3 regions of the Paenibacillus sp. J22P277 genome follow, and region 1 is predicted to be linked to each of the others. Evidence: predicted binding sites of a transcription regulator. Region 1 holds the regulator's gene; each other region holds the start of a gene.

Region 1 (10,253 bases):
CCGCCGCCACATTCGCGGTCGAATCACGGATCTGAAGCATACGCTCGCGGAGCTCGTCCGCCACCGTACGTTGCATCGCGAGCGCAGGAGGAAAGCCGGCGTTCAGCAGGTTGCGCTGGTCGGCTATACGAATGCCGGGAAATCGACGCTGCTGCGCGAGCTGACCCAGGCGGACGTCTACGTCGAGAACCAGTTGTTCGCCACGCTCGACCCGACTTCGCGGAACTGGAAGCTGCCGAGCGGCATGGAAGTCGTGCTGACCGACACGGTCGGGTTCATACAGAATCTGCCGCATGATCTGATCGCGGCCTTCCGCGCGACGCTCGAGGAGGTCAACGAAGCCGATCTCGTGCTGCACGTCATCGATAGCGCGTCCGAGATGCGCGAGGAGCAGATCTCGGTCGTGGACCGGATTCTGCAGGAGCTCGGCGCCGGAGGCAAACCGCAGTTGAAGATCTATAACAAGATCGATTTGTGCGGCATGGGCGGTCCGCAGCTGGTCCCGGCGAACGGACCGGGCACGCTTGCCATCAGCGCTTATAACGGCAGTGACCTGGAGCGGCTGCGTCAAGCCGTTCAGGACAAGCTGACGGGCGACACGCGGACCTTCCTGCTGCCGGCGGAGCGCGGCGATCTGATCGCGCTGGCTTACCGGACGGGCGAAGTGCTCGAGCAATCCGTCGAAGGCGAAGCCATGATCTTGAAGGTGTTGTTGAACAAACAGGATTACGAGGTGCACGGGCATAAGCTCGACGCGTACGTCCTGAATCATTAAGCGTGCCGCTAACATGAGGAGAGACCGGACATTGAGACAGCAAGGACAGGATTGGCAAATGTTGACGATGTGGGCGGAGGCTGCCGAACGGCAGGCCGCCCCTGTTTTTCGTTCGCTCGACGGCATCGCGGAGCGGAATCAGTGGAAGGTCATCGACGCCTTCCAGAAGCATCGGGTAAGCGATTTTCATTTTAACGGCTCGACCGGCTACGGCTACAACGACCGGGGAAGAGAAGTGCTCGACCTCGTCTACGCGGAAATCATGGGCGCCGAGGCGGCGTTAGTCCGGCCGCATTTCGTATCCGGCACGCACACGATCAGCTGCGCGCTGTTCGGGCTGCTTCGCCCGGGAGACGAGCTGCTCTACATCACGGGCCGTCCTTACGATACCCTTCATAAAGTAATCGGGAAGCCGGGCGACGGCAAAGGCTCGCTGCAGGACTTCGGCATCGGCTACGGGGAAGTCGCGCCCCTCGCGGACGGCGGGATCGATTGGGATGGCGTCGCCGCGCGAATAACGGAACGCACGCGCGTGATCGGCATTCAGCGCTCGCGCGGTTACGATTGGCGGGCATCCTACACGGTCGCGCAGATCGGCGAGATGGTGCAGCGCGTCAAAGCACTGAAACCCGACGTCAAAGTGTTCGTAGATAACTGTTACGGGGAGTTCACCGAGGAATTGGAGCCGACGCAGGTCGGCGTCGATCTGATGGCGGGTTCCTTGATTAAAAATCCCGGCGGCGGACTCGCGCCGACGGGCGGTTACGTTGCCGGCACGCAGGAAGCGGTGGAGCTCACCGCGTACAGGCTGACGGCGCCGGGCATCGGCGGGGAAGTCGGCGCCACGCTCGGGACGCTTCGCGCCATGTATCAGGGCTTGTTTCTCGCGCCGCATCTCGTGGGACAAGCGCTCAAGGGCAGCGTCTTCGGCGCGGCCATGTTCGAACTGCTCGGCTTCGAAAGCAATCCGCGCTTTGATGCGCCCAGGACCGATCTGATTCAAGCGATCCGCTTCGAGCACGCCGATCAACTGATCGCGTTTGTACAGGGCGTGCAGCGTGCCTCGGCGGTGGATGCCCATGTCGTGCCCGAGCCGTGGGACATGCCCGGCTACGAGCATCCCGTCATAATGGCGGCGGGAACATTCATGCAGGGCGGCAGCCTGGAGTTGTCGGCGGATGCGCCTATCCGCGAGCCTTATATCGCTTATATGCAAGGCGGGCTTACGTATGCCCATGTCAAATACGGTGTTCTGAATGCGTTGTCCGTGCTAGCCGAACGAGAGTTGATTGTAATTAAACCTTACATAAAACCTCACACAACTTGACATGTATTTGGCATGGCGGTACAATGAGAGCATATATCAGATACTGGAAGGTTGATGCGACATGGGTGACGAAATACGCAGAAATATGGCGCTTTTTCCGATCGGCATCGTAATGAAGCTGACCGACTTGACCGCCCGCCAAATCCGCTACTACGAGCAGCACGAGTTGATCGTACCCGCGCGCACGAGCGGCAACCAGCGATTGTTCTCGTTCAACGACGTGGAGCGACTGTTGGAGATCAAGTCGCTGATCGAGAAAGGCGTGAATATTGCCGGCATCAAGCAGGTGATGAACCCGGTGTCCAAGGAATCGGAGGACGCCACCGTCGTCAGCGAGTTGTCGGAAGTGAAGAGACGCGAGTTGTCCGACGCACAGCTTCACCGCCTGCTGAAACAGCAGCTGCTTGAGAAGAGACCGGGCAAGGCCTCTTTGATCCAAGGCCAGTTGTCCCGTTTCTATAACAAGAAATAACGACAACGCAAGTAATCCTTACACCACCATAACAGAGGAGCTGATTCCGTGAGCTACACCAAAGATGACATCAGACGCATCGCGAAAGAACAAAATGTTCGTTTTATCCGCCTTCAGTTCACCGACTTGCTGGGCACGATCAAGAACGTCGAAATTCCCGTCAGCCAGCTCGAGAAAGCGTTGGACAATAAAATGATGTTTGACGGCTCATCCATCGAAGGATACGTGCGCATCGAAGAATCCGATATGTACCTCTATCCGGATCTGGACACATGGGTTGTATTCCCTTGGATAGCGGAAGACCGCATCGCCCGCCTGATCTGCGATGTGTACATGCCGGACGGCACGCCGTTCGCCGGCGACCCGCGCGGTATCCTGAAACGCGTGCTAAAGGAAGCCGAAGAGCTTGGCTTCACGTCCATGAACGTCGGTCCCGAACCGGAATTCTTCCTGTTCAAGACGGATGCCAACGGCAACCCGACGACGGAGCTGAACGATCAGGGCGGTTACTTCGACCTGGCGCCGATGGACCTTGGCGAGAACTGCCGCCGCGAAATCGTGCTGACGCTCGAAGAAATGGGCTTCGAGATCGAAGCTTCCCATCATGAAGTGGCACCGGGGCAGCACGAGATCGACTTCAAATACGCGGATGCGATCAAAGCAGCCGATCAGATCCAAACGTTCAAGCTGGTCGTCAAAACCATCGCCCGCCAGCACGGCCTTCATGCTTCGTTCATGCCGAAGCCTTTATTCGGCGTCAACGGTTCGGGGATGCACTGCCATCAGTCCCTGTTCCGCGGCAGCGAGAACGCCTTCTACGACGAGAGCGACAAGCTTGGCCTAAGCCAAGTCGCGCGTTATTACATGGCCGGCTTGCTGCGCCATGCCCGCGCGTTCGCGGCAATCACGAATCCGACGGTCAACTCGTACAAGCGTCTCGTACCGGGATATGAAGCGCCTGTCTACGTAGCCTGGTCCGCCAGCAACCGCAGCCCGATGATCCGCATCCCTGCTTCCCGCGGCCTCAGCACGCGTGTCGAGATGCGCAGCCCGGATCCGGCAGCTAACCCGTACCTCGCACTGGCGGTCATGCTCAAAGCAGGTTTGGACGGCATCCGCAACAAGCTTCCGCTGCCGGCTCCGACGGATCGCAACATCTACGTCATGACCGAGGAAGAGCGGATCGACGAAGGCATCCCGAGCTTGCCGGACGATCTGAAAGAAGCCTTGACCGAACTGCTTCGCAGCGAAGTCATCTGCGATGCGTTGGGCGATCATGCGCTGGCACATTTCTACGAGCTGAAAGAAATCGAGTGGGACATGTACCGCACGCAAGTCCACGAGTGGGAGAGAGACCAATACCTGGCGCTCTACTAGAGCAATCCAAACCCTTGGCATTTACATGCCAAGGGTTTTTTGCGTTTAAGGGAGCGGGAATGAGTTGCCGACGGGATATTGGCAAGGCGGAGACGGCAACTGCGACATGGGCTGCCAGTTGCCGAGGCGTGCTGTTTGTTGTCCTGTCGTCCCTTGTTCGCGGAGCGGAGGAGTGATCGAAGGAACAGGTTTTCGCTCCCGGGCGTCTCCCGGCTCTTGACTGCATAGAGGCGAACCTGCCGCCGTCTCCGCACTCGTACGCTCGCGCCGGCATATAATGCCATACTAAAAGTTACCGAAAGGGTGTGGCGGGAATGGCAGGGAAACCGGAAGCCAAGGGCGGGGCGTTTAAGCTGACCGGTCCGATTCTATCCCATGTGGCTGCCATCATGATTCCCTTCTATAAGAAAATCGCGCGCGATCGCAACTATGCGCTGCGATGGTCGAAAGCGGTCAGGCAAGGCGATCTGGACACGCTGATCGCGCTGTTCAAAGCGGTGACGAAGCCGGCCAAGCTGGATGGCTTTTCTACCAACGGCATCGGATATTTTATTGATTTCGCGTTCCCGGCGCCGGTTCTTCAATATTCGAATGGCACGACCATTCCGCCGGGTTCCACGCAGTTTACTTTCTCGACGCCGATCCATCGGGCGATCGCCAGGGACGTTCTTCCGTTCTACAAGGCAATGGCGGGCTCGAAGGCATACGCGGCCGCTCTGGCAGCCGCGGTGAATGCGAAGGATGTTGCGCGCGTACGCTGCCTCGTTCGACGGAAGGTGAAGACCTGTGCGCTCAAGTCGATCGCGATCCGCTTTTCGGGCGTTGAACTCAATTTTAAATTCAAGAGCAGCCGATTTACGTACCGCAATTTGCTGTTTCGGGAAATCGGGTCCTAGGTACCCGAAGCGCAGGGGACGGAAGAGCATGGGAAAAGGGCAGTCACAACGCTTGGAAAGCGGTGACTGCCCTTTTAACGTACGAATTAATGAATATCGCGGAAGAGTCCGATGACCTTGCCGAGAATGCTGACGTTGCGGAGGCGAATCGGCTCCATGGTGGAGTTCTCCGGTTGAAGCCGGATATGATCCTTCTCTTTATAGAAGGTCTTGACGGTCGCTTCGTCGTCTTCCGTCATCGCGACCACGATGTCGCCGTTGATCGCGCTCTGCTGCTGGCGGACGATGACGTAATCGCCGTCGTGAATGCCTGCTTCGATCATGCTTTCCCCGATAACGCTAAGGATGAAGACGTTATCGTCGCCGACTTTATCGGCTGGAAGAGGAAAATATTCCTCGATATTCTCGGTTGCGGTAATCGGAACGCCGGCGGTGACTTTACCGACGACCGGTACCTTGGCTATGGCCAGCGGGAACGGAATTTCGTTGTCGTCCCCATCCAATATTTCGATCGCGCGGGGCTTGGTCGGGTCGCGGCGGATCAGGCCTTTCTTCTCCAAACGGTCCAGGTGGCCGTGGACGGTCGAGCTGGAAGCAAGTCCAACCGCTTCGCCGATCTCGCGTACGGAAGGTGGATAGCCTTTCTCCCGGACTTCCATCTTAATGAATTCAAGTATCGCCTGCTGGCGGTTTGAAAGTTTCGACACCGAAATCACTCCAAAGGTTCATTTGTGTAAAATTATAGCACAGAACCGGAGTTCGTACAAACATAAGTTCGAGAAACACAAGTTCGCATTTTGCGGCGAACAAATGTTCTAAAATCTGTTGACTGCAAACGGATGTTCGTGTTATTCTGATTTCACAAGAACAGAACAAACGTTTGGGGTGCTGATCATGATGCAAACAATATCGACATACTCGACTGCTTATAATGATAAACCGGTGACTCCGCGATCGGTTCGCGGCGTACGAAGGGAACGCGCAACCGAACGGCTGCTCATCAGATTGGCGGCCGCTTCTCTATTCTTTTTGCTCTTGTTCGTCGGATTCTCCTTATTGACCGGACATGCGGACAGCGAGCAGCCCTCCGTACCGACAGCATCGGAACAAGTCATCATTGTCGGTTCGGGAGATACGCTATGGGAAATCGCCAGCAGCGTAAGAACGGAAGACGAGGATATTCGCAGAACCGTGTACGATCTGCAGAAACGGAATAATTTAAGCTCCAGCGAATTGAGAGCGGGACAAAAGCTTATCGTCCCTGCCGATCGCTGAGCCGTCATCCGTCTATAGATGGATCGAAGACCGAACGCATGCGTTCGGTCTTTTTCTATTTTATCATAAGTTCCGAACAGCTTGACGAAAGGCCGCTTCGCCTTGACAATGGATGATTAAAAATGTCAAAGTAAAGGATGTGATGTTGGCCTGAAAGACGAGAGGAGAAACGCAGAATGGAGAAGATCATCGCTCGCATCAACGAGCTTTCGAGAAAGAATAAAACGGTCGGCTTGACGCCGGAAGAGCTGGCGGAGCGAGATGAGCTGCGCCGCATGTACCTGGATAACTTCAAACGGAATTTCCGCAACCAGCTGGACACGATCAAATGGGCGGAGGACGAGGAAGAAAACGGGGGAACGATCAAGCATTAATCATCTGCCATTTCGAGGAGGGGAAACCGAATGCAATATCGGCTATTAGGTCGCAGCGGGCTTGCGGTCTCGGAATTATGTCTCGGTACGATGTCCTTCGGCAATACGACGAACGAATCGGATTCCATTACGATGACGCACGACTTTTTGGACCGCGGCGGCAATTTCCTGGACACGGCGAACGTGTATGTCCAGGGCAGATCGGAAGAGATCGTGGGCAAAGCGATAAAAGGCCGGCGCAGCGAAGTCGTGCTCGCTACGAAAGTACGGTTCATGACAGGCGAGCATCCGAACAGCGGCGGCGTCTCCCGCAAGCACATCATGGACGCGGCGGAAGCCAGCTTGACACGGCTCGATACCGATTATATCGATCTCTATCAAGTGCATGTCTGGGATCATGCCACGCCGATCGAAGAGACGCTGCGCGCGCTGGACGATCTGATCTCGGCGGGAAAAGTGCGCTATATCGGCTGTTCCAACTTTTTTGCATGGCAGTTGATGAAGTCGCTTGCAACGAGCGACCGAGAACGGTACGCCCGGTTCATATCGATCCAGCCGCAATACAGCCTCGTCAGCCGGGAAATGGATCGCGAGATGCTGTCCCTCTGCTTGGAGGAAAATATCGGCATCATTCCTTGGGCGCCGCTCGGAGGCGGCTTCCTGACGGGCCGCTATACGCGCGAAGAACCGACCAGCGGACGCTTGACGTCGAAGTTGGGCGAGAGCTCCTGGGCGCTTCGGGCGTCGGATAAAAATTTCGCCGTTCTCGATGCCGTTCGGTCCGCGGCCGCGGAACTGGATAAAACGCCGTCGCAGATCGCGCTTGCTTGGCTGCTGCAGCGCAAAGGCATCACCTCGCCGATCTTCGGCGCAAGCACGTTGGAGCAGTACCAGGACAACATGGGCGCCATCGGCTGGACCATGCCGGATTCGGTATGGCATGCGCTCGACGAAGCGAGCGCGCTTCCGAGCGAATACCCGAACCGCTTTATCGCCAAATTCGCCCGGCCGTACTAATCGGCCGCCAAACCAGAGAATGTTTGAAGATTGCTAAGGGGGATCATCCGTGTCAAGATCGTGGCAGCGTAAAGTACAAAAGAATCAAGAGCAAATCAACAAGCAGCGCAAGAAACACGGACAAGCTCCGCTCATGTCGGCGAAGTCCGGCAAGGCAGGGCTGGATACCTTCAAAGGCCGCAGTTATCTGATGCCGGCGTTCCTGCTGCTTTTCATCCTATTCTATGTGATCGTGACGATCAATTCCGACGCGTTCAAGCAAGCCGACACGATGTTCTGGGTCACGATTGCCTGTTACGTGGTGCTTGCGAGCTTGTTCCTGCTGCGCAGACCGTACCTGTCGGTCGGAAGCGATTTCGTTCGCACCCGCCGTTTCGCCGGAGATCGCAACGTGTACGTCAGCAATATCAAAGCGATCAACACGCAGAAAGGCTATATCGTGATCGAGCAGCATAAGGGCGGCAATTGGGTCTTCTCGCGCGTCATGAACCGATATCCGATTGAACCGATGACGGCGCGATTGAAAGCATTTGCCGAGCAGCACGGAATTCCGTTTACCGAAAAATAACAGAGTGGAGCGCACGAGAAACCATGGCTAAACAAGCAGTTCTGTTCGATTTGGATGATACGCTGCTCTGGGACGACCGCAGCGTGCAGGAGGCGTTCGACGCGACCTGCGAAGCGGCTGCCGCACAGACAGGCGTGAATGCCAAAGCGTTGGAGGAGGCGGTGCGCCGCGAAGCCCGTGCCCTCTATGAATCCTACGAGACGTACCCGTTCACGAAGATGATCGGCATCAACCCGTTCGAAGGGTTGTGGGCGAATTTCCTGGAAGGCGAGCAAACCGAGTTCCGCCAGCTGCAGCAGCTGGCGCCGGGTTATCGCAAGGAAGCGTGGACGCGCGGCCTGAAGGCGCTCGGCATCGATGACGAAGCGCTCGGCGCTCAACTGGCGGAGCGGTTTCCGGCCGAACGCCGGGAACGGCCGTACGTCTATGAAGAGACGTTTGCCGTCTTGGATAAATTGAAAGGCAGCTACAAGCTGCTGCTGCTCACGAACGGTTCCCCCGATCTGCAGCGAGAGAAGCTGGCGGGCGTGCCGAACATCGCGCCTTATTTCGATCACATCATCATTTCTGGCGAATTCGGCAAAGGAAAACCGTCCCCGGACATATTCCGCCACGCGCTCGAACGTCTCGGCATCGAACCGGAACACGGCATCATGGTCGGAGACAAGCTGACGACCGATATACTTGGCGCGAATACCATCGGCATGTCGTCCGTATGGATCAACCGCCACGGCATAACGCGCACGGATGACATCATTCCTACCCATGAAATCAAGCATTTGGAAGAACTGCTGCCGTTGCTGGTCTAAACGGCACGGCGAGCGGATCGGCGGCAAGCAAATTCCGGAATCACAGATGGTTCATCGCCTACAATCGCCGTCGCAACGCGCAGGGAGTTTGTTCGCATTTCTTAATGGAGCTCTTGTCATCAAGCAAAGAAAAAGGAGACCAATCCGCGGAAAGGTCTCCTTTTTCTTTGTTTTGTTTTAGAGAGCGAAAAACATCGCGAATAAATAGTGACCGAAGGTCGGTATGGAGTTGAAGCAGCGTCAGCGGTCGCCTTTGTAGTCTGATTTCAACCTCTAATCTCTTACATAATCAAAAAAAATCAGAACTACAACAGCGAGCGGAAACCCATACCGACCGCAGGTCATGCTTTAAATGAACGCTTTTAAGCGAACGTCGGATCTTCGATATTGTTCGCGATCCAGCCGTCCTTCTCGATGAACAGGCGAACGGCGATGATCTCGCGGTTATCCATCAGCGTGAAGAAATGCGCTTTGTTCTCCGGAACGGAGATGACGTCGCCGGCTTCGAGCTCAACGTCGAAGTAACCGGTGTTTTCGTCGCCCTTGATGATGAAGATGCCGCGTCCGGATACGATGCCGCGGATTTCGTCCTCGGTATGCGTGTGGATTTGCTCGAATTTTTTCAGCAGCTCTTCGATGTTCGGCGTTGCGTCCGACAGGGAGATGACATCCCAGATTTGATAGCCGCGGCGAGCGGCCAAGTCGCGGATCTCGGAATCGAACGTGGAGAGGATCGTCGCTTTCTCTTCGTCGCTCAGTACGAATTTGTTATGAAGTTCGGCCGGAAGCTTGGAAGCGTCCCAATGCTCGTACAAGACTTCTTGTTTGTCCAAAAACGCGCGGACGTTCTCTTCGCCGCTGATGCGTTCGTTCGTGCCGCGTACGCGGATCTCTGCCATGCGAATCCCTCGTTTCAAATAATAATCGTATTTCCGATAAGAATAATTATAAAACATATTGGCAGCCCTGTCGACCGAGTCGGGGACCCATATGAAAACGGGCGTTCATGCCTTTTCACAAGGTTGGAATTCTGGTAGAGTATAAGGAAATGACTTTTTGCCGAACCGTGGGGCGAGCCTTGCTTCCGGTCGGCGATGAGCGGCAGCTTCGGAAGGGAAGTGCATCAATGACGAAACCGACGATACAGGACATGCTGGCGAAACGCATCCTTATACTGGACGGCGCGATGGGCACGATGATTCAGCAGCGCGACCTCGGTCCGGCCGACTTCGGCGGCGAAGAGCTGGAGGGCTGCAACGAGATGCTCGTGCTGACCCGTCCGGACGTCATCCGGGACATCCACGAGGAATATTTGGCCGCGGGCGCGGATATTCTCGAGACGAATACATTCGGCGCGACGGGC
Region 2 (10,253 bases), on a different contig from region 1:
TTAGGATAGCTTTTCGGAGGGGTTTGGGGGATACATCGATGACTGAAAGAGTGAAAGTCGTAACATTAGGATGCGAGAAAAACCTCGTCGATTCGGAAATCATGTCGGGGTTGATCGATGCGCGCGGTTACCAACTGGTGGACCAGGCTGACGAGGCTACGGTCATTATCGTCAATACGTGCGGATTCATCGACGCCGCGAAGGAAGAATCCGTCAATACGATTTTGGACATGGCCGATTTTAAGCAAACCGGCCGATTGAAGGCGCTTATCGTATCGGGCTGTTTGACGCAGCGCTACAAGAAACAATTGATGGAGGAAATGCCGGAAATCGACGGTATCGTCGGAACGGGCGACTTCCATCATATCACGGACATCGTCGACGAGGCGCTTCGAGGCAAACGCCCGGTGAAGGTCGGCAATCCGGCGTTCGATTACGATCAGAAACTGCCGAGGCTCGTGACGACGCCGCGTTACACCGCGTTCGTGAAGATCGCGGAAGGTTGCGATAACGCTTGCACGTTCTGCTCGATCCCGATCATGCGGGGCAAATTCCGCAGTCGTTCCATGGAGTCGATCGTTGCCGAAGTACGGCAGCTAGCCGACCAAGGCGTGCGGGAAGTCAGCTTGATCGCGCAGGATTCCACGAATTACGGCACGGATTTGTACGACAAATTCATGCTGCCTGAATTGCTCAACCGCGTCAGCGAGGTAGAAGGCATCTCATGGGTTCGCCTGCATTATGCGTACCCGGGCTTCTTCTCGGACGAATTGATTGAGACGATCGCGACCAATTCGAAGGTGTGCAACTATATCGACATGCCGCTGCAGCACAGCGAGGATTCCATTCTGAAGCGGATGCGGCGTCCGGGCCGCCAGCGAGACACGCGCGAGCTTGTTTCCCGCATCCGCGCGCGTATTCCCGACGTGGCGCTTCGCACCTCGATTATCGTCGGGTTTCCGGGCGAGACGGACGAAGATTTCGAACGCCTATGCGATTTCGTCCGCGAGATGAAATTCGACCGTCTCGGCGTCTTCACGTATTCCCCGGAAGAGGACACGCCTGCCGTTCGCTTGCCGGACGCGGTGCCGGACGACGTGAAGGAATGGCGTTCCAATACGTTGATGGAGATCCAGCGCGAGGTGTCCAAAGCTTTGAGCGGCAAGCATATCGGCAAAGAAATCGAAGTTCTTGTCGAACGCTATGACGGCCGCAGCGACGTTTACGTGGGCCGTTCGCCTTACGATGCTCCGGAAATCGACGGCGAAGTGTTCATTTCCAACTGCAAGGCCGCGATCGGCGAAATTCAAAAGGTGCGGATCACGCACGCTTACGAATTCGACATGTCCGGGGAGGGGCTATAGTGAATTTAGCCAACCGCATCACGCTCGCACGCATCTTTTTGGTTCCGATCATCATGGTGCTGCTGCTCATCAACGTGGATCTGAAGCCGCTCTCGTTCGACGGCTCCGATTTTTCCATTACGTGGAATCAAATTTTGGCTGCGCTCGTATTTATAGTAGCGGCGAGCACGGATGGCCTTGACGGCTATATCGCGCGCAAGAACAAGATCGTCACCAACCTGGGCAAGCTGCTTGATCCGCTTGCGGATAAGCTGCTTGTCGCGGCCGTGCTCATTTCCCTCGTGGAAATGGAAAAGCTGCACGCATGGATCGCCATCGTGATCATCAGCCGCGAGTTTGCGGTTACGGGCTTGCGTCAGATCGCCTTGCTGGAAGGCACGGTCATGGCGGCGAGCAAATGGGGCAAATGGAAGACGGCCGTGCAGATCACGATGATCATCGATCTGTTGCTGAACAATTTCCCGTTCGCGTTCTTGGACTTTCCGTTCGATCAAATCTCGATTTACGCGGCGGCGCTTATCACGGTATACTCGGGGATCGACTACTTCGTCAAGAACAAAAATCTCATTCCGCTTACGGCATAGCACGACAGATACGGCATCACTCCTTCGCCTTTTATGGAAAGAGTGGTGCTTTGCTTTTCCTTGCTCGGGTATCGCCAAATCCTATACATAAGAAGTGGAGATGTTCAGATGCGTGCAGAAATCATAGCGGTCGGGACGGAGCTGCTGCTCGGCCAAACCGTCAACACGAATGCGACCTACTTGTCGCAAGGATTGGCCGAACTCGGAATCGACGTGTATTTTCAAACCGTTGTCGGCGATAATGCAGGCCGTATTCGGCAAGCGATCGAACTGGCCCGCACCCGTGCGGACTTGATTATGTTTACCGGCGGGTTGGGTCCAACGATGGACGATTTGACGAAGGATGCCCTGGCGGAATATCTGGGCCTTTCCATCTCCGAGCACGAACCGAGCATGGCCAAGATCGAAGCCATGTTCACGTCGCGCGGAATTCATATGGTGGAGAGCAATCGCAGGCAAGCGAACCTGATCGAAGGCAGCGATCCGCTGCATAATGAAGCGGGGCTTGCCGTCGGCAACGCGCTCACGGTCGACGGCACCCATTACGTGCTGCTGCCGGGCCCTCCGCGCGAGATGAAGCCGATGTTCGACGGACCGGGGAAGGCTTGGCTGCGGACCGTCATGAACGAGGAACGCCGATTGTACTCGCGGCTGCTGAAGTTCGCGGGAATCGGAGAATCGAGCCTGGAGCAGGCATTGATCGATTTGATCGAGACGCAGACCGATCCTTCCATCGCGCCGTATGCAAAGGAGGGCGAGGTAGCGATCAGGCTGTCCACCAAAGCGCTCAGCGAACTGGAGGCGAACGGCAGGCTGGACACGGCGGAACGGCAGATTACGGACCGCGTCGGCCAATATCTGTACGCGCGCGAGGACATCACGCTGGAGGAAGCGGTCATCAGGCTTCTAAGGGCCTCCAGAAGAACGCTGGCGAGCGCGGAAAGCCTAACGGGGGGATTGCTCGCCCAGCTGATTACCCGCATCCCAGGCAGCAGCGGGGAGTTCACTGGCGGCGTGGTGACGTATACGAATCTGATGAAGCATCGCTTGCTGAGCATCCCGCTGTCCCAGCTGGAAGGAACGGGCGCGCCTGGCGCGATCAGCGAATCGACGGCGGCGCTGATGGCGGAGCGGGTTCGGGAGCTGGCCGAGAGCGATTTCGGGGTCTCGCTGACCGGCGTCGCGGGTCCGTCGGAGTCCGAAGGGAAGCCCGTGGGGCTCGTCTATTTCGGATTAGCCGAGCGAGGGAAGCAGACGAAAGTATTCACAGCCACATTGAACGGAAACCGCGAAATGATCCGCGTCCGCGCCGCGAAATCGCTTCTTTACAGGCTGTGGCAGGCTTTGTCCGGCAAGGATGTAAACTAGCGTTTCGTGTAAAAATATAGCTTGCCAACGTATGGATGATCGACTATAATCGACCTTAGACGGAAGAACCGTGGCGAAGATTACTTTGCTGCGGTTTTTTTTATGCTCTCTGTTGGCCAATGGAGAAATAAGAATATATGTTCGTAAAAAGTCTTGTCAAAGCATTCGAAACAAGGTATCATGAGAGTATAAATCATGAAGGATGTGAGTTCGTTGGCAGATCGTAAGGCTGCGCTCGAAATGGCTCTACGTCAAATAGAGAAACAATTCGGTAAAGGTTCCATAATGAAGCTTGGCGAATCGACACATATGCAAGTCGAGACCGTTTCCAGCGGTGCGCTTGCGTTAGATATTGCTCTTGGCATTGGCGGTTTTCCAAGAGGACGGATTATCGAAGTATACGGTCCGGAATCTTCCGGTAAAACAACGGTAGCGTTGCACGCAATCGCGTCAGTTCAGCGCTCGGGCGGACAAGCTGCTTTCATCGATGCGGAGCATGCGCTGGATCCTTCCTACGCCAGCAAATTAGGCGTTAACATCGACGAACTGCTCCTCTCGCAGCCGGATACGGGCGAGCAGGCACTTGAAATCGCCGAGGCGCTCGTACGCAGCGGCGCTGTCGATATCGTCGTTGTCGACTCCGTGGCGGCGCTCGTGCCTAAGGCGGAAATCGAAGGCGACATGGGAGATTCCCACGTAGGTCTACAGGCGCGTTTGATGTCCCAAGCGCTTCGTAAACTTTCGGGTGCGATCAGCAAATCAAAGACCATTACGATCTTCATTAACCAATTGCGGGAGAAAGTCGGCGTAATGTTCGGTAACCCGGAGACGACGCCTGGCGGACGTGCGCTGAAATTCTATTCCTCTGTTCGCCTTGACGTACGCCGTATCGAATCGATTAAGCAGGGCAATGACGTGGTGGGTAACCGCACGCGGATTAAAGTCGTGAAGAATAAGGTTGCGCCTCCGTTCAAACAAGCAGAGGTCGATATCATGTACGGCGAGGGCATCTCGAAGGAAGGCAGCATTGTCGATATCGGCGTCGAGCACGATATTATCCAAAAGAGCGGCGCATGGTTCTCCTTTAACGGCGAACGTCTGGGCCAAGGCCGGGAGAATGCGAAGCAGTTCTTGAAAGACCGTGCTGACATCTCTTCCGTAATCGAGAAACAAATTCGTGAGGCTAGCAACGTGGCTGCGAACGCGAACGCTGCCGCATTCAGCGAAGATGAAGAGTCCGAGGACGAATTGGAACTCGGATTGGAATAAATCGGCAACACGTATACGTTATATCAGAAGCACCTTTAACAAGGTGCTTCTTTGTTTATAAGAGAGGTGAAGACATATCCTTACGATTACAAGCGTAGAGCAGGATAAGAAGAAAAAACAACGGTATTATTTGTATGTCAATGATGCAAAAGAACCATTCACCAGCGTGCACGAAGATCTATTAATCAAGTTTCGGCTTTTGAAAGGGCGGGAAATCGAGGCGGATGAGCTGAAGCAAATTATACTCGAGGACAGCCACCATCGCGCTTATATATTGGCGCTTGCCCATCTGGGGGCCAGGCCGAGAACCGAGAAGGAAATTTTGCGTTATTTAGCCCGTAAGGAGTTGGATGAACAGGCGGCGCAAATAGCGATCGAGCGACTGAAACATGAGGGACTGGTGAATGATCCCGCGTATGCAGAACTTTATGCAGCGCAGCGGATGCGTTCGCAATTGAAGGGCAGGCGTCTGCTGCAGCAGGAATTGCAGCAGCGCGGAATCAAGCGGGATACGGCGAAGGAGGCGGCGGCGAAGCTGAACGAAGAATCCGAGACGGAGATCGCCATCCGCGCGGCGTTGAAGAAATGGCCCCATATTAAAGGAGAAGAGCGCGAGAGAAAACAGAAGCTGGCGGTGTTTTTGCTGCGCAGGGGATTTCCCGCATCGACGGTTAGAGAAGCCGTAAAAACGGCTGCGCAAGGGGAACTCGAGGATGAAGATGGGCTCATGCTTGACAATTGATTTTCACAAAAGATAAAATGAGTTTGTATTCTATCTTCCAGAATCGATTTTCCTTCCAAAAATTGATTCAAAACGATTATTTTCGCCAATTAAGAATGTACGTTAAAAACCGGCTGGAAAACCAAATACTGTCCCAAGCGTTTGCTTAGGTGAACAACGAGGAGGTGAGATAATGCTGCCAGTATGGGCAACTATCCTGATCGCTCTCGTTGTTGGTGCAATTTTCTTTGGTGTCGGTTATTTTATTCGAAAATCGATCGCCGAGGCCAAAATTTCAAGTGCCGAGCAAGCCGCAAGTCAGATCGTAGAGAATGCGAGAAAAGACGCGGAGGCGCTGAAGAAAGAAACGGTTCTCGAAGCGAAAGATGAAGTCCACAAGCTCCGTACCGAGGCTGAGAGAGATATTCGCGAACGTCGTAATGAGGTACAGCGTCTTGAAAGACGACTGATTCAGAAAGAAGAGTCGTTGGATAAAAAAATAGAAGCGCTGGAACGCAAAGAAGAACAAGTAGCCAACAAAGAGAAGCGGATCGAGGAAACGCAAGAGCAGATCGATTCACTCTACAAGCAGCAGCTTCATGAACTGGAACGGATTTCCAACTTGACGATGGAAGACGCGAAACAAGTCATCCTGACCAACGTTGAACAAGAGGTTCGTCATGAAACGGCTCAAATGATCAAAGAAATCGAGCAGCAAGCGAAAGAAGAAGCAGATAAGAAAGCACGCGATATTATCTCGCTTGCTATCCAACGCTGCGCAGCGGATCATGTTGCAGAAACTACGGTATCCGTTGTTGCATTGCCGAACGAAGAAATGAAGGGCCGTATCATCGGCCGCGAAGGCCGCAACATCCGTGCACTGGAAACGTTGACCGGTATCGATCTCATCATCGACGATACACCGGAAGCGGTCATATTGTCCGGTTTCGATCCAATTCGCCGCGAAATCGCCCGGACATCCCTCGAGAAGCTCGTTGCAGATGGACGTATCCATCCTGCCCGCATCGAGGAAATGGTCGAGAAATCGCGTAAGGAAGTGGACGAGCGCATCCGTGAATACGGAGAGCAGGCGACGTATGAAGTGGGCGTTCACGGTTTGCACCCAGATCTGATCAAAATATTGGGCCGCTTGAAATACCGTACGAGCTATGGTCAGAATGTGCTTAAGCATTCCATGGAAGTCGCGTATTTGACCGGTTTGATGGCAGCAGAGCTGGGAGAGGACATCACATTGGCGAGAAGAGCGGGTTTGCTGCATGACATCGGCAAAGCGCTTGATCACGAAGTGGAAGGCTCTCACGTCGAGATTGGCGTCGAGCTGGCGAAGAAGTACAAAGAGCATCCGGTTGTCATCAACAGTATCGCGTCGCATCATGGCGATTGCGAGGCAACTTCCGTCATCGCCATGCTGGTCGGCGCTGCGGATGCACTATCTGCGGCAAGACCGGGGGCAAGAAGAGAGACGCTCGAAACGTACATCAAGCGCCTCGAAAAACTGGAAGGCATCTCGGAATCGTTCGAGGGCGTCGAGAAATCGTACGCCATTCAAGCCGGACGCGAAGTTCGCGTCATGGTGCAACCGGATAAAATCGACGATACGGAAGCATTCCGTTTGGCTCGCGACATTACGAAAAAAATCGAGAGCGAGCTCGATTATCCAGGGCATATTAAAGTCACTGTTATCCGCGAAACGCGCGCAGTCGAATATGCCAAGTAACCACATAGCATGAAACCGGGAAAAGTGGCTGCTTGTCAGCCACTTTTCTCGGTTTATAACAGAAAGGTTTGACGAACATGAACGTATTGTTTATCGGGGATATCGTAGGTAACGTTGGCCGCGCCGCAGTGAAAAAAGTACTGCCCGCCTTGAAAACTAAGTACAACCCGCATATCATCATTGCCAACGGCGAGAATGCGGCGGCAGGCAGAGGGATTACCGCCGCGATCGTAAAGGAATTGCTGGAGGCAGGCGTTCACGGGATTACGATGGGCAATCATACGTGGGACAACAAAGATATTTTCGAATGGATCGACGATCAACCACGGCTCGTGCGTCCGGCGAACTTCGCGCCGGAGGCGCCAGGCCAGGGAGCCGCGATCATCAAGGCCAACGGGAAAGAGCTGGCGATCATTAATCTGCAGGGCCGGGCGTTTCTGCCGCCGATCGATTGTCCTTTCCGGAAAGCCGACGAGCTCATCGAACAATCGAGACAGAAAACGAAGAACATTCTCGTCGATTTTCACGCAGAGGCGACTTCGGAGAAAATCGCGATGGGCTGGCATCTGGACGGAAAGGCTTCGCTCGTCGTCGGAACGCATACCCATGTGCAAACGAACGATGACCGGGTTTTGCCCAATGGGACGGCTTATATTACGGATGTCGGCATGGTCGGTTCCATGGAGGGCGTGCTCGGCATGGAGCGGGAAGCGGTTCTGCATAAGTTCCTGACCCAGCTGCCGGCGCGTTTCGTGGTCGATGAAGGCGCTTGGCATTTGCACGGGGTTTCGGTAGAAATCGACGATGCGACGGGCAAAGCGAAAAAAATTCAAAAAATTCGGTTGACGGAAACGGAATGGCTGCTCATGTAGCAGCCTTTTTCTATTCTACGGCGTCAGATAGCTTTAAAGCTCGCTAACTGGCGTCTGAAGCTGGGAGAGGAAACTCGCTTCGGTACGCAGGACGTCAAGCGGGGTGTTCCTGCTCTATGAAAATTCTCGCAATTCAGAAGATTTCGCTAACATAACGCAAGAAAGAAGGAATTTTTTCGCCTCTCTCGAATACTATCTTAATAGCGGTATTCATCCATCATTCCCGAGGAGGTCACTTTCATGGATGTCTTAAAAGTTTCAGCAAAGTCTAATCCAAATTCTGTTGCAGGAGCGCTTGCCGGCGTGTTGCGTGAACGCGGAGCGGCTGAATTGCAAGCTATCGGGGCTGGTGCGTTGAATCAAGCGGTAAAGGCGGTCGCGATCGCGCGAGGCTTCGTAGCCCCGAGCGGAGTTGACTTGATCTGCATTCCGGCATTTACGGACATTGTAATCGATGGCGAAGACCGTACGGCAATCAAGCTGATCGTCGAACCCAGATAGAACCGGAATCCAGGCGAGACATGTAAATCGACTAGACCTGTTTACGACGTAGGCAGGTTTTTTTGCATTGCGCGGACAAATCGATTTCAGGAAGGATGATGGTCGTGGGGAAGGTTCGGAAGGTCGATTTTCACTGTGACGTGCTGTCGAAACTGCTGGAGGACCCGACGCTGTCCTTCATCCAGGACGATCAACGGAAACTCGACGTGACGCTGCCGAGGTTGAAGCAGGCGGAATCGGTCTTTCAGACCTTCGCCGTCTACGTGCCGGAGCGAACGGACAAAACGATGGTACCGATCCTGCAGAGCATCGATCTTTTCTACTGCAAGGTACTGTGCGCGCCCGGGATGGCGTTTATCCGCACGGCAGAGGATGTTAAGGCTTTGCAAAGGAATCCGGGTACAATCGGTGCCATGTTATCGCTCGAGGGCGCAGACGGCCTTCAGGGCGACCTGGCGATGCTTCGCATCTTGTTCGCGCTCGGCGTCAGGGCGGCGGGGCTGACGTGGAACCATGCGAATTGGGGGGCGGACGGCGTCCTCGAGCACCGCGGCGGCGGCTTGACAAAAAAAGGCCGCGCCTTCGTAGAAGAATGTAATAGATTGGGTATACTATTGGATGTATCGCATTTGAGCGACCGCGCTTTCTGGGATATGCTCCAGGCGTCGGGAAAACCGGTCATTGCCTCGCATTCCAACAGCCGCAGCCTATGCCCGCATCCGCGCAATTTGACGGACGAGCAAATCAAGGCGCTTCTTGCCGCAGGGGGACTGATCGGGGTGACCTTCGTGCCGCAGTTCGTTTCTTCGCGCGTTCCTGCCGAGATTGCTGACGTGCTGCGTCACGTAGAACGGATTTGCGAGTTTGGCGGCGAGCGGCAGCTCATGTTCGGATCGGATTTCGACGGGATTGACCGTCACGTGAAGGATTTGACCCATCCGGGAGAGGTGTATCGATTGCAGGATGCGCTGCTCGCGAAGTACCCGGAAGCCACGGTAAAGTCGTTTTTCGAAGAAAACGCATTGTCGTTTTTGTCGATGCATCTTCCGCGATGAACGATGATTTTATTCCGATCTCGCTGCGATATGGATATAATCGAAAAGAACTATTCGAGAAATACGTTGGAACTGCTTGCATTTTAGTACTTAGAGACATAAAATTTATTTGATTATGAGATAGAATGGGTCAACCCTTTACGATTCGTTAACGCAGCAGAAAATATGCAGGTTTATTCAAAAGAGGAGATGGGCATTTTGATCAGTCAATTGTCTTGGAAAATCGGGGGACAGCAGGGGGAGGGCGTCGAAAGTACCGACCGTATTTTCTCGACAGCGCTTAACCGCCTTGGCTATTATTTGTACGGGTACCGCCACTTTTCATCGCGGATCAAGGGCGGTCATACGAACAATAAGATCAGAATCAGCACGAAGCCGAAGCTTGCCATTTCGGACGATCTTGATATTTTGGTCGCGTTCGACCAAGAGAGCATCGATTTGAACGCGCACGAATTGCGTGCCGGCGGCGTGGTCGTGGCTGACGCCAAGTTTAACCCGGTTCTTCCGGAAGGCATCAATGCCCGTCTGTTTCCGGTGCCGATCACGTCGATCGCGGAGGACTTGGGCACGTCGCTCATGAAAAACATGGTCGCGTCCGGCGCATCCTGGGCGCTTCTTGGTCTGCCCGTCGACGTGTTCAACAAAGCGGTCGAAGAGGAATTCGGACGCAAAGGTCCGGCAATCGTGGAGAAGAACATCGAAGCGGTCAAACGCGGCTCGGATTTCGTGCTGGAGCTGGCCGGCGGACCGTTGGAAGAATTTCAGCTTGAACCGGCCGACG
Region 3 (10,253 bases), on a different contig from region 1:
ACGACTGCGCGCACACGATGTAATCCACGGAATCATCCGTCAGCGTCGTCTCCTCGGCCGAGCCGCACACCGCCAGAAACTGCGGCTCCTGCGCCAGCGTTTCCATCGCGGCCGTCCGCATCTCGTTATTGGGCTCCACCGCGATGACGCGGCTTCCCCGTTCCAGGAGAAGCCGCGAGAAAATGCCCGTCCCCGCGCCGATATCCGCGATCACCGAAGCGGTGTTAAAACCGATGGCATCGTACAGATGATCGATGGCCTCCTTCGGATAGCTTGGGCGGTACTTCACATAGGTGTCCACCCGGTCGGAAAATCGCAGCTTGCTGTTCATGTCAAACACGCTCCCTTGTCGTTCGTTTTGCCAGTCCGATTCTGCTGAGCTTGCGCGTTCCTAATACTGCCATTATACACCTGCGGGGCGCGACATGAAAAACCCTGCCCGAATTTTCCCGGACAGGGTCTGCTTTCCGTACTTCGCGCGGCTCGGCTTTCTCGGCGCATGGCGGCTCGCCTGTTGCGGCGCGTAGCGGCGATCAACGCCGGCGGGCGGTTAGGCTTCCGTTCCCGGAATCGGCTTCATCAGGTCGAAATAGACGCTGCCGCCCGCGATGATCGGTTCGAACGTATCCAGCCCCCGCGTGACGACGAAGGTCGCGCCTCCCGTGCCGTCGAACTCCGCGCCGTGGCAGGGACACCAGAAATACGTGTCCGGGCGGTCGGCCCGCTGCGCTTCCGTCGCGGGCACGATCGTGCAGCCCAGATGCGAGCAGGCGGGCGACATGATCAGCAGCTCCCCCGCCCCGCCGATCGCGACGTACACGAACCCCGACACCGGCTTCGTATACCATGCGTCGACGTATTCCGCTTCGTAGTCGATTTTCGCGACGCCCTGCAGCAGCTTCAGATCCGCGACTTCGCCGAGCTTCACGATGTTGCCCGGCGGCGGCGGGCTGCCGACTTTCCGGTGCGTGACGGCACCGTAATAGAACAAGCCGGTGCTCCCGGCCAAGATGGCGGCGGCGCCGATCGCGATCTTCGCGGTCGTGCCGAGGAAAGCCTTGCGCGTGATTTTCTGCGGAACCTTGCGGTCCATGCGATCACTCTCCTTGCGAATGGAAAATTCGCGGCCGTGTTAGGTCTGCGCTTGCAGCCTGCGATCCAGCTTGCCCTGCACGAACCACGCATACACGGCATACCCGGCCAGCACGGCGGCGGCCGTCAGCAGGAAGGGCAGCGAATAATGACTGCCCGCCAAGATATACCCGGCCCAATACGAGGCGATCGTATTGCCGATGCTGCGCGAGACCGTCCGCATGCCCGCGAACAGGTTGCGGTCTTCCTCGGCCACCGCCGACATGCACTCGCTGTCCGTCAAATTGTTCAGCATCGTAAAGCCCGTTCCGCGCAGCAGCAGCAGCACGGCGAACGCCGAAGCCGGCATCGCGACCGCCATCAGCGCCACGACGAGCGCGTTATAAAGAAACAGAAACGCGAACGTCCTGCGGCTGCCCCACCGTTCCACGATGTACGGCATCGCCATCGAGCCGACGAAGAAGCAGAACCCGGACAACGCGAGCAGACCGGATATGCCGCCGTCTCCCATCTCGAACCTGAATTTCAGGATCACGTTCAGAAAGGGACTGAGCAGCCCGAACGCGAACCCGGAACTGAAGATCAACAGCGACAGCAGCAGCAGAAAGCCCATCGCGTGCCGGTGCTTCGGCTTGGGCGCAGGTTCGCCGGACTTCGCGTCCCCGCCCGCCGTCGTCGCCGCATTCTCCGCCCTTGCGTGCGTGGAAGGCAGCAGCACGCCGCGCAGTATACCGGACAGCGCCAGGCAGCCGCCTGCAACGAAGAAGGCGTATTGATAGATGGTGGTGTGCCCCGGCAGCCAATCCGGCAGATAACCGCCGAGCCACGTGCCGACGCCGGTAAAGAGCGTGAACATGGCGAACAGCAGCGAATAAGCGCTCGTCTCTTCCTTCTTGGTGCGGCAGTATTGGAAGATGAGCTGAATCTCGGAGTTGACGACCGCCGCGATGCCGAGCGACCAGATCAGCTGGGCCGCGGTGACCGCGGCCAAGGTCGTGGCAAAGCCGAACAGCGCGAGCGCCAGGAACGCCAGCAGCATGCCCGTTACGAGCATCGGCTTGCGTCCGACCCGCCTGACGACGAAGCCTGCCGGAAGGCTCATCAATCCCATCGTGAGCGCGCCCAGCGACGTGATCCGGCCGATGTCGCCTTTGGAGAAGCCGAGGTCCAAGAGATGCAGGTTCAGGATGAGGCCGAAGATGCCCGCCGCGATGCCGAACAAGCTTTCCGTCGCGATGAACCGTTTCACGCCGGGGGATAAATCACGTACCAGATGCAGGGTATATGTCCACATGAGTTGCGCCTTTCCTCTTGCTGCGGTATGTGCTTCATCTTACATGGCGGCGGCGTCCGGTTCAATCTTATTTCTGCGGAACGACCGGGAATCGAAAATATTGGCCGGCCTCGCCGTCGCAGCCCGTCAACACGTAATTGTCGGCGCCGTCGAATCCCGGTTTCTTCCCGATGCCGGTGCATAGCGAGCTCGGCCTGCCCAAGTCGCTGCCGTACGCGTCCATGGCGTTATCGTACGTGAAGCGGATCTGCTTCCCGTCGTAGGTCAGTTCGCTTACGATCGGGCCTCCTTCGATCGTAAACGCGGTAACCCGGACCTGCGCGTACCCGGGCTTGGCCGACTGGACATGGTTCATGAACGTCTTCCAACGCTTCAGATTGACGTAACGGCCATGCACGTTCACGACGTCGCCGTTCTCGACCGCCTGCTCCGACGTATACGGTATCGTCGGCTTCGGAAATCCGGCAGCGGCGGCGGCTTTCGTATCGCCTGCGTCCGATGACCGGCAGCCCGTCAGCAGGACCGCCGCCAGAAGCACGGCCGCAATCGCCTTGCACATGTACATCCCCCCTCGTCTATTCGACGCCGAAAGCACCGTAAAGTTTCATTTTCTTCCAAATGAGTGAAAAAAGCCCTTTCGCTTCAAAGGAGGTACCGTACGTAGATATACCCGCTGGCCAGCGCGACCGACAGGAGCATGAGCGGGAACGCGACCTTCATGTAAGCGACGAACCGGATCGGATGGCCTTCCTTCGCCGCCAGCCCGGCCGCGACCAGATTGGCGCTCGCTCCGATCAAGGTGCCGTTGCCGCCCAGGCAGGCGCCGAGCGCGAGACTCCACCACAGCGGCTCCATATGATCGACGCCGCGCGCGCCCATCTCTTGGATCAGCGGAATCATCGTGGCCACGAACGGAATGTTGTCCAAGAACGCGGAGGCGATCGCGCTGAGCCACAGGATCAGCATGGAAGCCGCCGCGACGTTTCCGCCCGTGAGGTCGATCGCCTTGGCGGCGAGCTCGGCCATGACTCCGGTCTCGACCAGCCCCGACACGAGCACGAACAACCCGGCGAAGAAAAAAATCGTCGGCCATTCCACTTTCTTGAACGCCTCTTCCATGCGATGCTCGCCCGCCAGCAGCAGCAGGACGAACGCGCCCGCGAGCGCGACGGCCGCGGATTCCAGGTGCAGCGCCTGGTGCAGGAAGAAAGCCAGGATCGTCAGCCCCATGACGCTCAGGCTCTTGACCAGCAGCCGAACGTCGGTGATCAGCCCGGACGGGTCCAGCTCCATGAGACTTCTCTTCCGTTCCGGCGTCGTCCGGATCTGCTTGCGGTAGAGCAGGACGAACAGCGGTACGTAGACCGCCATGATGATCGCCGCAATCGGGGCCAGATTAACGATGAACGCGCCGAACGTCAGCTCCTTCACCGCGCTGCCGATCATGATGTTGGGCGGGTCGCCGATCAGCGTGGCCGTGCCGCCGACATTGGAGGCGATGACTTGCGTGACCAGGAACGGAATCGGAGAGAGGCCTAGCCGCCTCGTGATGCTGAACGTGACAGGGACCATCAGCAGTATCGTCGTCACGTTGTCCAGGAAAGCCGAGGCGACCGCCGTGATCAGCGCAAGCGCGACCAAGATGCGGACGGGCTCGCCCTTCGCCCGCTTCGCGGTCCATGCCGCCGCGAACGCGAACACGCCCGTATCGGCCGTGACCGAGACGATGATCATCATGCCGATCAAGAGGCCCAACGTGTTGAAATCAATGTGCTGCAGCGCCGTCTCTTGATCCACGATGCCGAGCGCGATGACGAGCAGTCCGCCGATCATCGCCACGATCGTCCGGTTGATCTTCTCCGAAATCATAAGTGCGTATGCGGCCAGAAAAATTCCGATGGCCCAAATGGCTTGTTGTTCCATAACGCCCTCCCTTGTTGGTTTTACGGCTGCCCCTTGCTTGGCGTGCCCAAAAAAAGACAAAAAGAGCCCGTCAGTGACAGGCTCCTCCAGTAACGCGGTATGAATGATTGTTGCCTTTATTCTACACGCAAATAATAGTCGCTGTAAACCCGCGGACGGGCCTTGCTCGTTTTTGGTCTTGCACTCGTTTGGCCTTCCGTTGGCTTTCCGTGCCCCGTTCCGTTGTTTCCTTGCGCGGTTCCGTTGTTTCCTTGCGCCATTCCGTTGGTTCTTGCTTCATCCCGTTGTTTCCATGCGCGGTTCCGTCGTTTGCTTACGCCTTTTCCTTCCCCCGTCTCCCGTTGCCAGTCCGTATCCGTTCACTTCGGCCTCATCGTGCCTTCCTTGAGCAGCACCGCCAGCTCCGACGTGTACCGAGCCAGCTTCATGCTGATCTCGGAACGCATCACGTCGCGCGTCATGCCGAATCGGTCCTCGTAGCCCCGGCAGTAGTAGCGGTGGTACACGACCAGATCCGACTGCTCCTCGTTCAGGATCCGGATATTCCGCTGTTTCAGGTCCCGCCGCAGCCCGTGCAGATCCTGCGCGACCCGATCCAGAATCTTCTGTCCCGCCATCAGAAACGCGCGCTTCAGCACCGTCGTCGTGTTCTCCACGTCGGCAATGCTCCGCTCCACGATCTTCACGATATGCGGCAGCAGGATGTAGTCGCGCAGCATCGCCCGCTCCTCCGTCGTAATGAGGTTGCCCTTTGGCGGGCGCGCATGCGCAGCGGCCGCGGCGCTCTGCGCGCCCCCTTCCGCATGATGCTCGTCGTACCGCTCCACGTGCTCGGTCAATAACATTTTGGATTTCCAGCGTTCATTGCCGTCCAGCTTGCTCATTTGTAGTGTCCTCCAATTTGCTCCGCCCTTTCCCGCGCCACGCCGGATTCCAGCAGCGACGAGGCGCGCATGATGGCCGTGCTTCCGTAGCGCTCCTTGATGGCGTCGATGGCCCGCTCCTTGCTGTAAGCGCGGGAACGGTCCTCGAACAGCGTCAGCTGAATGACGCTGTCGTCCGACAATTGCCCCAAGGCAATGCTGAGCCGGCTGATCGGCAATCCGTTCCAATGCTCCCTGAACAGCTTGAGCGCGGCCGCCGCCACCTCGTGGGTCAAGGACGTCGGCTGCGGCAGAGTCGTCTGCCGGCTGAACCAGCAGGAACGGACGCCGTCGGTTTCCGCCGCGGACACCGACACGACCGAGCCCATGAACCGGTTGCGCCGCGTGCGCTGGCACACCTCCACGACCAGCTCCAGCAGCACGACCTCGATGTCCTTCAGCTCGCGGTACAGATTCCAGCGCAACGCCTTGCCATGGCTGACGGACTTGAGCTGATGCCGGATGCCGGGCTCCACGGGACTCGGATCGATGCCCCGCGCGGTCTGCCAGTAGTAGCCGGCCTGGATGTCGCTCTGCTTGCCCATCTCGCGCCGCATGCGCCGCTTGAATTCGCCGAAGTCCATGCGGGCGATGTCGCCGATGCTCGACAAGCCCATGCGGGTGAAATGCCGGGTCATGGCGGAGGCGACCATGAACATCTGATGCACGGGAAGTTCCCAGAGCGTGGACTCCAATTTGTCGTAAGAAAGCTCGAAGACGCCCTCGTCGGTCTTCTTCGCGTAGTTGTCGGTCGCCATCTTGGCGAGAATCTTCGTCGGCCCGATGCCGACCCGCGACCAGACGCCCGTCGAGTGCTTCACGTGCATCTGAATGCGCGCGGCCAGCTCCTGCGGGGACTCGCCGAAGTAAGCCAGGGAACCCGTCACGTCCAGAAACTGCTCGTCGATGCTGTACGGCTCCACGAGCTCCGTGTAGGATTCGAAGATGCGGGTAATCAATAAGGAGACTTGAATGTACGTCCCCATCCGCGGCCGGATGACGACGAGGTCCGGACATCTCGCCAGCGCCTCCCCGACGCGCGACGCCGTCGTGACGCCGCGCTTCTTGGCGATAGGGCATGCCGCGAGCACGATGCCGTTCATTCTGGAAGGGTCGCCGACGGCAACCGGTTTATCGCTGTACTCCGGATGAGCGGCCTTCTCCACGGAAGCGTAGAAGGACTGTCCGTCGATCAGGAAAATATGCCTCGACATCTATGAACCCTCCCTCGATACACGAATATATGTTCGTATGTTCTTATTATATACCGAATGTGCGTTCCCAATGCAAGGGAAATATCTCCCTGTTCGTCCGATTTCCGCGCTTGCCTGCGGACGCCGGTACGGCGCTGCCCGCACCGGCGCGCGGGTTGCCGGAACCGGGGCTTCGGGGATTATAACAACGACGTGCATTTCACCCAGACGAACAACGACTATTTCCAGTTCTCCTTCGCCGGCACGGGCGCGGAATTGATCACGGGGAAGGAAGCCGGCCAAGGCAACGTCGACATTTACCTGGATAACGTGCTGCAGACGACGGTGAACACGTCGAGCCCGACGCGGTTGGCCAATCAGGTCGTCTATAAAGCGACGGGCTTGTCCAGCGGAACCCACACGCTCAAGGCCGTGAAGAAATCGGGCACCTTACATGCTGCTCGATTCGCTTAGAGTGACGCCGTAGCGCGGGATCGGCAAAGCGGGAACATATTAAAAGGGCTCAAGGCAGCATGATCTGCCCGAGCCCTTTTTCCGTTCGCGCTACAGCAACGCGAGCAGCTCGCTCAGTGCCGTAATGGTATGCAGCGGCTTCGCTTCGCTGCCCTCCGGCCACGGATGGTTCGCCCGCATCCAGACGGTCGGCATGCCGATCCGCCCCGCTCCCTCGATATCGTTCACGGGATGATCCCCGACGAACAGGCATTCCTCCGCGCGCAGCCCCAGCTTGCCCGCCGCCAGTTCGAAGATCCGGGGGTCCGGCTTCTTGATGCCCGCTTCCTCGGAGACGAGGATCAGATCGAACTCGCCCCGGATGCCCAGCAGGTCGATTTTGCCGTATTGGACCGCCGTCCTGCCGTTCGTGATAAGGCCGGTCCGGTATTTCGCCCGCGCATGCGCCAGTACCTCCCTCGCTCCCTCCATCAGCACCGCGTGGCGCAGGTATGCCCCGGGGTAGAACTCCGCCAGCTCGCCCGGCGCGGGCTTCCGCTCCCATGGCAGCTCCTCGAGCAGCTCGGCAAACAGCGTCTCCCGCGGCTTGTAGCCGTCCTGGTCGAGCTCGACGACGCGCTCGAGCATCGCCCGCCGGTCCGCGACATGCCCGAAATACGTATCGAAAAATTGCGCCGCGAACCCGCCGAACATCCGCGTGCGATCCAAAATCGTGTTGTCCAGGTCGAACAATACCGCCTTGATGTTCTCCATTTCCCTCTCTCCTTCCGTTCTCGTTATGCCCTATTCAACGTCGTCTTCGGATCAGAAAATGCGGCTGCGTGGCAAGTCGGTCGAACCATTTGGCGTACCATGCCGCCGCTCCCGGCGCATCCTTGAACTCGGCGGCCGGCTGCGGCTCGACGACGCGCTCGATCGTGAACCGCTCCGCGGTGGCGTTCAATATGTCTTGCAGCGATCTTCGGTAGAAGCTGACCTCCACCGGACCGGACTCCTGCTTGTTCCATGTTTCCGTCAGCAGCTCATGGGCGAAGTAATCCGGCCGATCAAAATGCCGATAATCCATGAAGGGATGATGCACGGAAAAAATCAAGCCGCCCCCCGGCTTCAAGATCCGCCTGAATTCGCGAAAGACGGGTCCCCAATCCGCGAGGTAATGCAGGGTCAAGGAGCTTACGATCAAGTCGAACGACGCCCGTTCGAACGGAAGGGACTCCGCGAGATCGCACGCGAGGACGTTCGCCTTGCCGCCGACGCGCCGTTTGCAGGCTTCGACCATCGCGGGACTGATGTCGATCGCGATCGTTTGCGCGCCCCGCTTCGCGAATTGCTCCGTATACCACCCTGCCGCGCAGCCGGCGTCCAGCACCGTCAGCCCCTCCATGTCCGCCGGCAGCAGCTTGATCATGGCCGGCCGTTCGTAATACGCGTTATGCCCGCTTCGCGCGTCTACGTGCAGCTCGTAATCCTTTGCCAGCTTCTCGTAAGCCTGGATGACCTTCTCCTTCACTTGCCCATCTCCTCCGGCGGTCGAATGGCGTTCAATTCTTCAGATTCGGCGCGTTCCCTGTCCGCTCCTGCCCGCGCGGGGCGAGCGCCGAACAAATTAGGCTGATCGTCATTAGGCATCCGCCCGCCGAATCCGTTATGATAGAAGGAGTCGCCCTGATGTTGCCACTAACAGCCGAAACAAGGGAGGAATCGAGAAATGGAGTATACGCGATTGGGCCAAACCGGCCTGGAAGTATCCAGAATTTGCCTGGGCTGCATGAGCTACGGCATTCCGACGCGAGGATCGCATACCTGGACGCTGGACGAAGAGAAGAGCCGTCCGTTCATCCGCAAGGCCTTGGAGCTCGGCATCAACTTCTTCGATACCGCGAACGTCTACTCGGACGGGACAAGCGAGGAGATCGTCGGCCGCGCGCTCGCGGATTTTGCCCGTCGGGAAGAGGTCGTGATCGCGACCAAAGTGCACGGGCGCATGCGTCCGGGACCGAACGGCGCGGGCTTGTCCCGCAAAGCGATCCTGAGCGAGGTGGACGACAGTCTGCGCCGGCTCGGCACCGATTACGTCGATCTGTACCAGATTCACCGCTGGGACCCGAAAACGCCGATCGAGGAAACGATGGAAGCGCTGCATGAGGTCGTCAAATCCGGCAAAGCCCGTTATATCGGCGCTTCCTCCATGTTTGCATGGCAGTTCCTAAAGGCGCAATATACGGCCGAGAAGCATGGCTGGACCAAATTCGTCAGCATGCAGAATCACTTGAACCTGCTCTACCGGGAGGAAGAACGGGAGATGCTGCCGTTATGCGAGGAGATCGGCGTCGGCGTCATTCCTTGGAGTCCGCTGGCCCGCGGCCGCTTGACCCGGAGCTGGGACGAGATCAGCGAGCGGTCCGAGACCGACCTCTTCGGCAAAACGCTGTACGCGTCCGCCGTCGATTCCAATCGCGCGATCGTGGAACGCGTCGCCCGGATCGCGGCCGCGCGGGGCGTGAACCAAGCCCAAGTCGCCCTGGCCTGGCTGCTCGGCAAATCCGTCGTGACTTCGCCGATTATCGGCGCGACGAAGCCCCAGCATCTGGACGATGCGGCCGCGGCGGTGGCGCTTGCCCTCTCGCCGGAGGAAATCCGCGAGCTCGAAGAAGCTTACGTCCCCCATCCCGTACAGGGGTTCTAACCCTTTATCGCGCGCATGCTCTTAAGTCGGCACGCAAAAACCGGACTCGCCATGGCGGGTCCGGTTTTTGCATTGGCTTGCCTATCTAGCTGCTCGCCCGGCTTGCCCGCATGGCTTGCTCCTACTGCTTGCCGGGCTTGCCTGCCTTGCCCGCTGAAGCGCAGCCTCAGGCTTTCATGGCCTCCATGATGGCCAAATACTGCACGTCGCCCAGGCCATAATGGGAAAATGCGCCGAACAGCCGCTTTAACAGCTCGTCCCGGGATTTCGATTGATTCTCCCGGATGAAGGCGGTAATTTCATTCTCGGGCTTGCGGTATTCGAGGAAGAGCCCGATGCCCCGGGCCATGGCCGGCATCAGGGGCGTCCCCGCAGGGAAGCGGCGTTCGATCAGGACCTGCCCGTAGACGGCACGATAGTCGGCGGGAGGAATATCGACGGCTTCGATTTCGTCCCGATTTTCCGCCTCTTTCGCCATATGGAAGAACAGCTTTCCTTCATAACCCGTTTGATTTAAATACGCCAGCGCGGTGAGCAAATTCATCTGGCAGAACATGTCGTCGCCGAACCATAACGCGATGCCGGAATGCCGGTGCTCGATCAGCGGTTTTAGCGGCGTCAGGGTAATACGCGCGTATTCCTGCGGCGATACTCCGTGCCCTTCGGCG

What was found. The regulator LexA, encoded in region 1, represses DNA repair genes until DNA is damaged. The targets are predictions, from matches to a motif close to CGAACATATGTTCG.
Region 2: the regulator LexA is predicted to act here: its motif matches at 3,447-3,460, upstream of recA (recombinase RecA).
Region 3: the regulator LexA is predicted to act here: its motif matches at 6,469-6,482, upstream of AC50YL_RS17520 (DNA polymerase IV).

Annotation. Positions count from the first base shown of each region.
Region 1 is NZ_JBXENS010000003.1:494,274-504,526, reverse strand. It holds gene hflX (GTPase HflX) at 1-775, shown strand, start outside; gene AC50YL_RS11280 (methionine gamma-lyase family protein) at 834-2,102, shown strand; gene AC50YL_RS11275 (MerR family transcriptional regulator) at 2,164-2,574, shown strand; gene glnA (type I glutamate--ammonia ligase) at 2,623-3,951, shown strand; gene AC50YL_RS11265 (hypothetical protein) at 4,266-4,847, shown strand; gene lexA (transcriptional repressor LexA) at 4,934-5,554, opposite strand; gene AC50YL_RS11255 (LysM peptidoglycan-binding domain-containing protein) at 5,742-6,122, shown strand; gene AC50YL_RS11250 (DUF896 domain-containing protein) at 6,299-6,496, shown strand; gene AC50YL_RS11245 (aldo/keto reductase) at 6,527-7,513, shown strand; gene AC50YL_RS11240 (hypothetical protein) at 7,563-8,081, shown strand; gene AC50YL_RS11235 (HAD family hydrolase) at 8,105-8,890, shown strand; gene AC50YL_RS11230 (1,2-dihydroxy-3-keto-5-methylthiopentene dioxygenase) at 9,253-9,789, opposite strand; gene metH (methionine synthase) at 10,017-10,253, shown strand, end outside.
Region 2 is NZ_JBXENS010000001.1:126,374-136,626, reverse strand. It holds gene rimO (30S ribosomal protein S12 methylthiotransferase RimO) at 39-1,364, shown strand; gene pgsA (CDP-diacylglycerol--glycerol-3-phosphate 3-phosphatidyltransferase) at 1,364-1,948, shown strand; gene AC50YL_RS00605 (competence/damage-inducible protein A) at 2,057-3,316, shown strand; gene recA (recombinase RecA) at 3,530-4,585, shown strand; gene AC50YL_RS00595 (RecX family transcriptional regulator) at 4,662-5,327, shown strand; gene rny (ribonuclease Y) at 5,500-7,044, shown strand; gene AC50YL_RS00585 (TIGR00282 family metallophosphoesterase) at 7,122-7,916, shown strand; gene AC50YL_RS00580 (stage V sporulation protein S) at 8,157-8,417, shown strand; gene AC50YL_RS00575 (dipeptidase) at 8,522-9,472, shown strand; gene AC50YL_RS00570 (2-oxoacid:acceptor oxidoreductase subunit alpha) at 9,671-10,253, shown strand, end outside.
Region 3 is NZ_JBXENS010000005.1:64,539-74,791, reverse strand. It holds gene AC50YL_RS17550 (class I SAM-dependent methyltransferase) at 1-331, opposite strand, end outside; gene AC50YL_RS17545 (QcrA and Rieske domain-containing protein) at 551-1,093, opposite strand; gene AC50YL_RS17540 (MFS transporter) at 1,133-2,386, opposite strand; gene AC50YL_RS17535 (DUF4362 domain-containing protein) at 2,454-2,945, opposite strand; gene AC50YL_RS17530 (ArsB/NhaD family transporter) at 3,029-4,309, opposite strand; gene AC50YL_RS17525 (YhjD family protein) at 4,669-5,193, opposite strand; gene AC50YL_RS17520 (DNA polymerase IV) at 5,190-6,446, opposite strand; gene AC50YL_RS17515 (hypothetical protein) at 6,639-6,899, shown strand; gene AC50YL_RS17510 (HAD family hydrolase) at 6,990-7,652, opposite strand; gene AC50YL_RS17505 (class I SAM-dependent methyltransferase) at 7,687-8,409, opposite strand; gene AC50YL_RS17500 (aldo/keto reductase) at 8,608-9,585, shown strand; gene AC50YL_RS17495 (AraC family transcriptional regulator) at 9,752-10,253, opposite strand, start outside.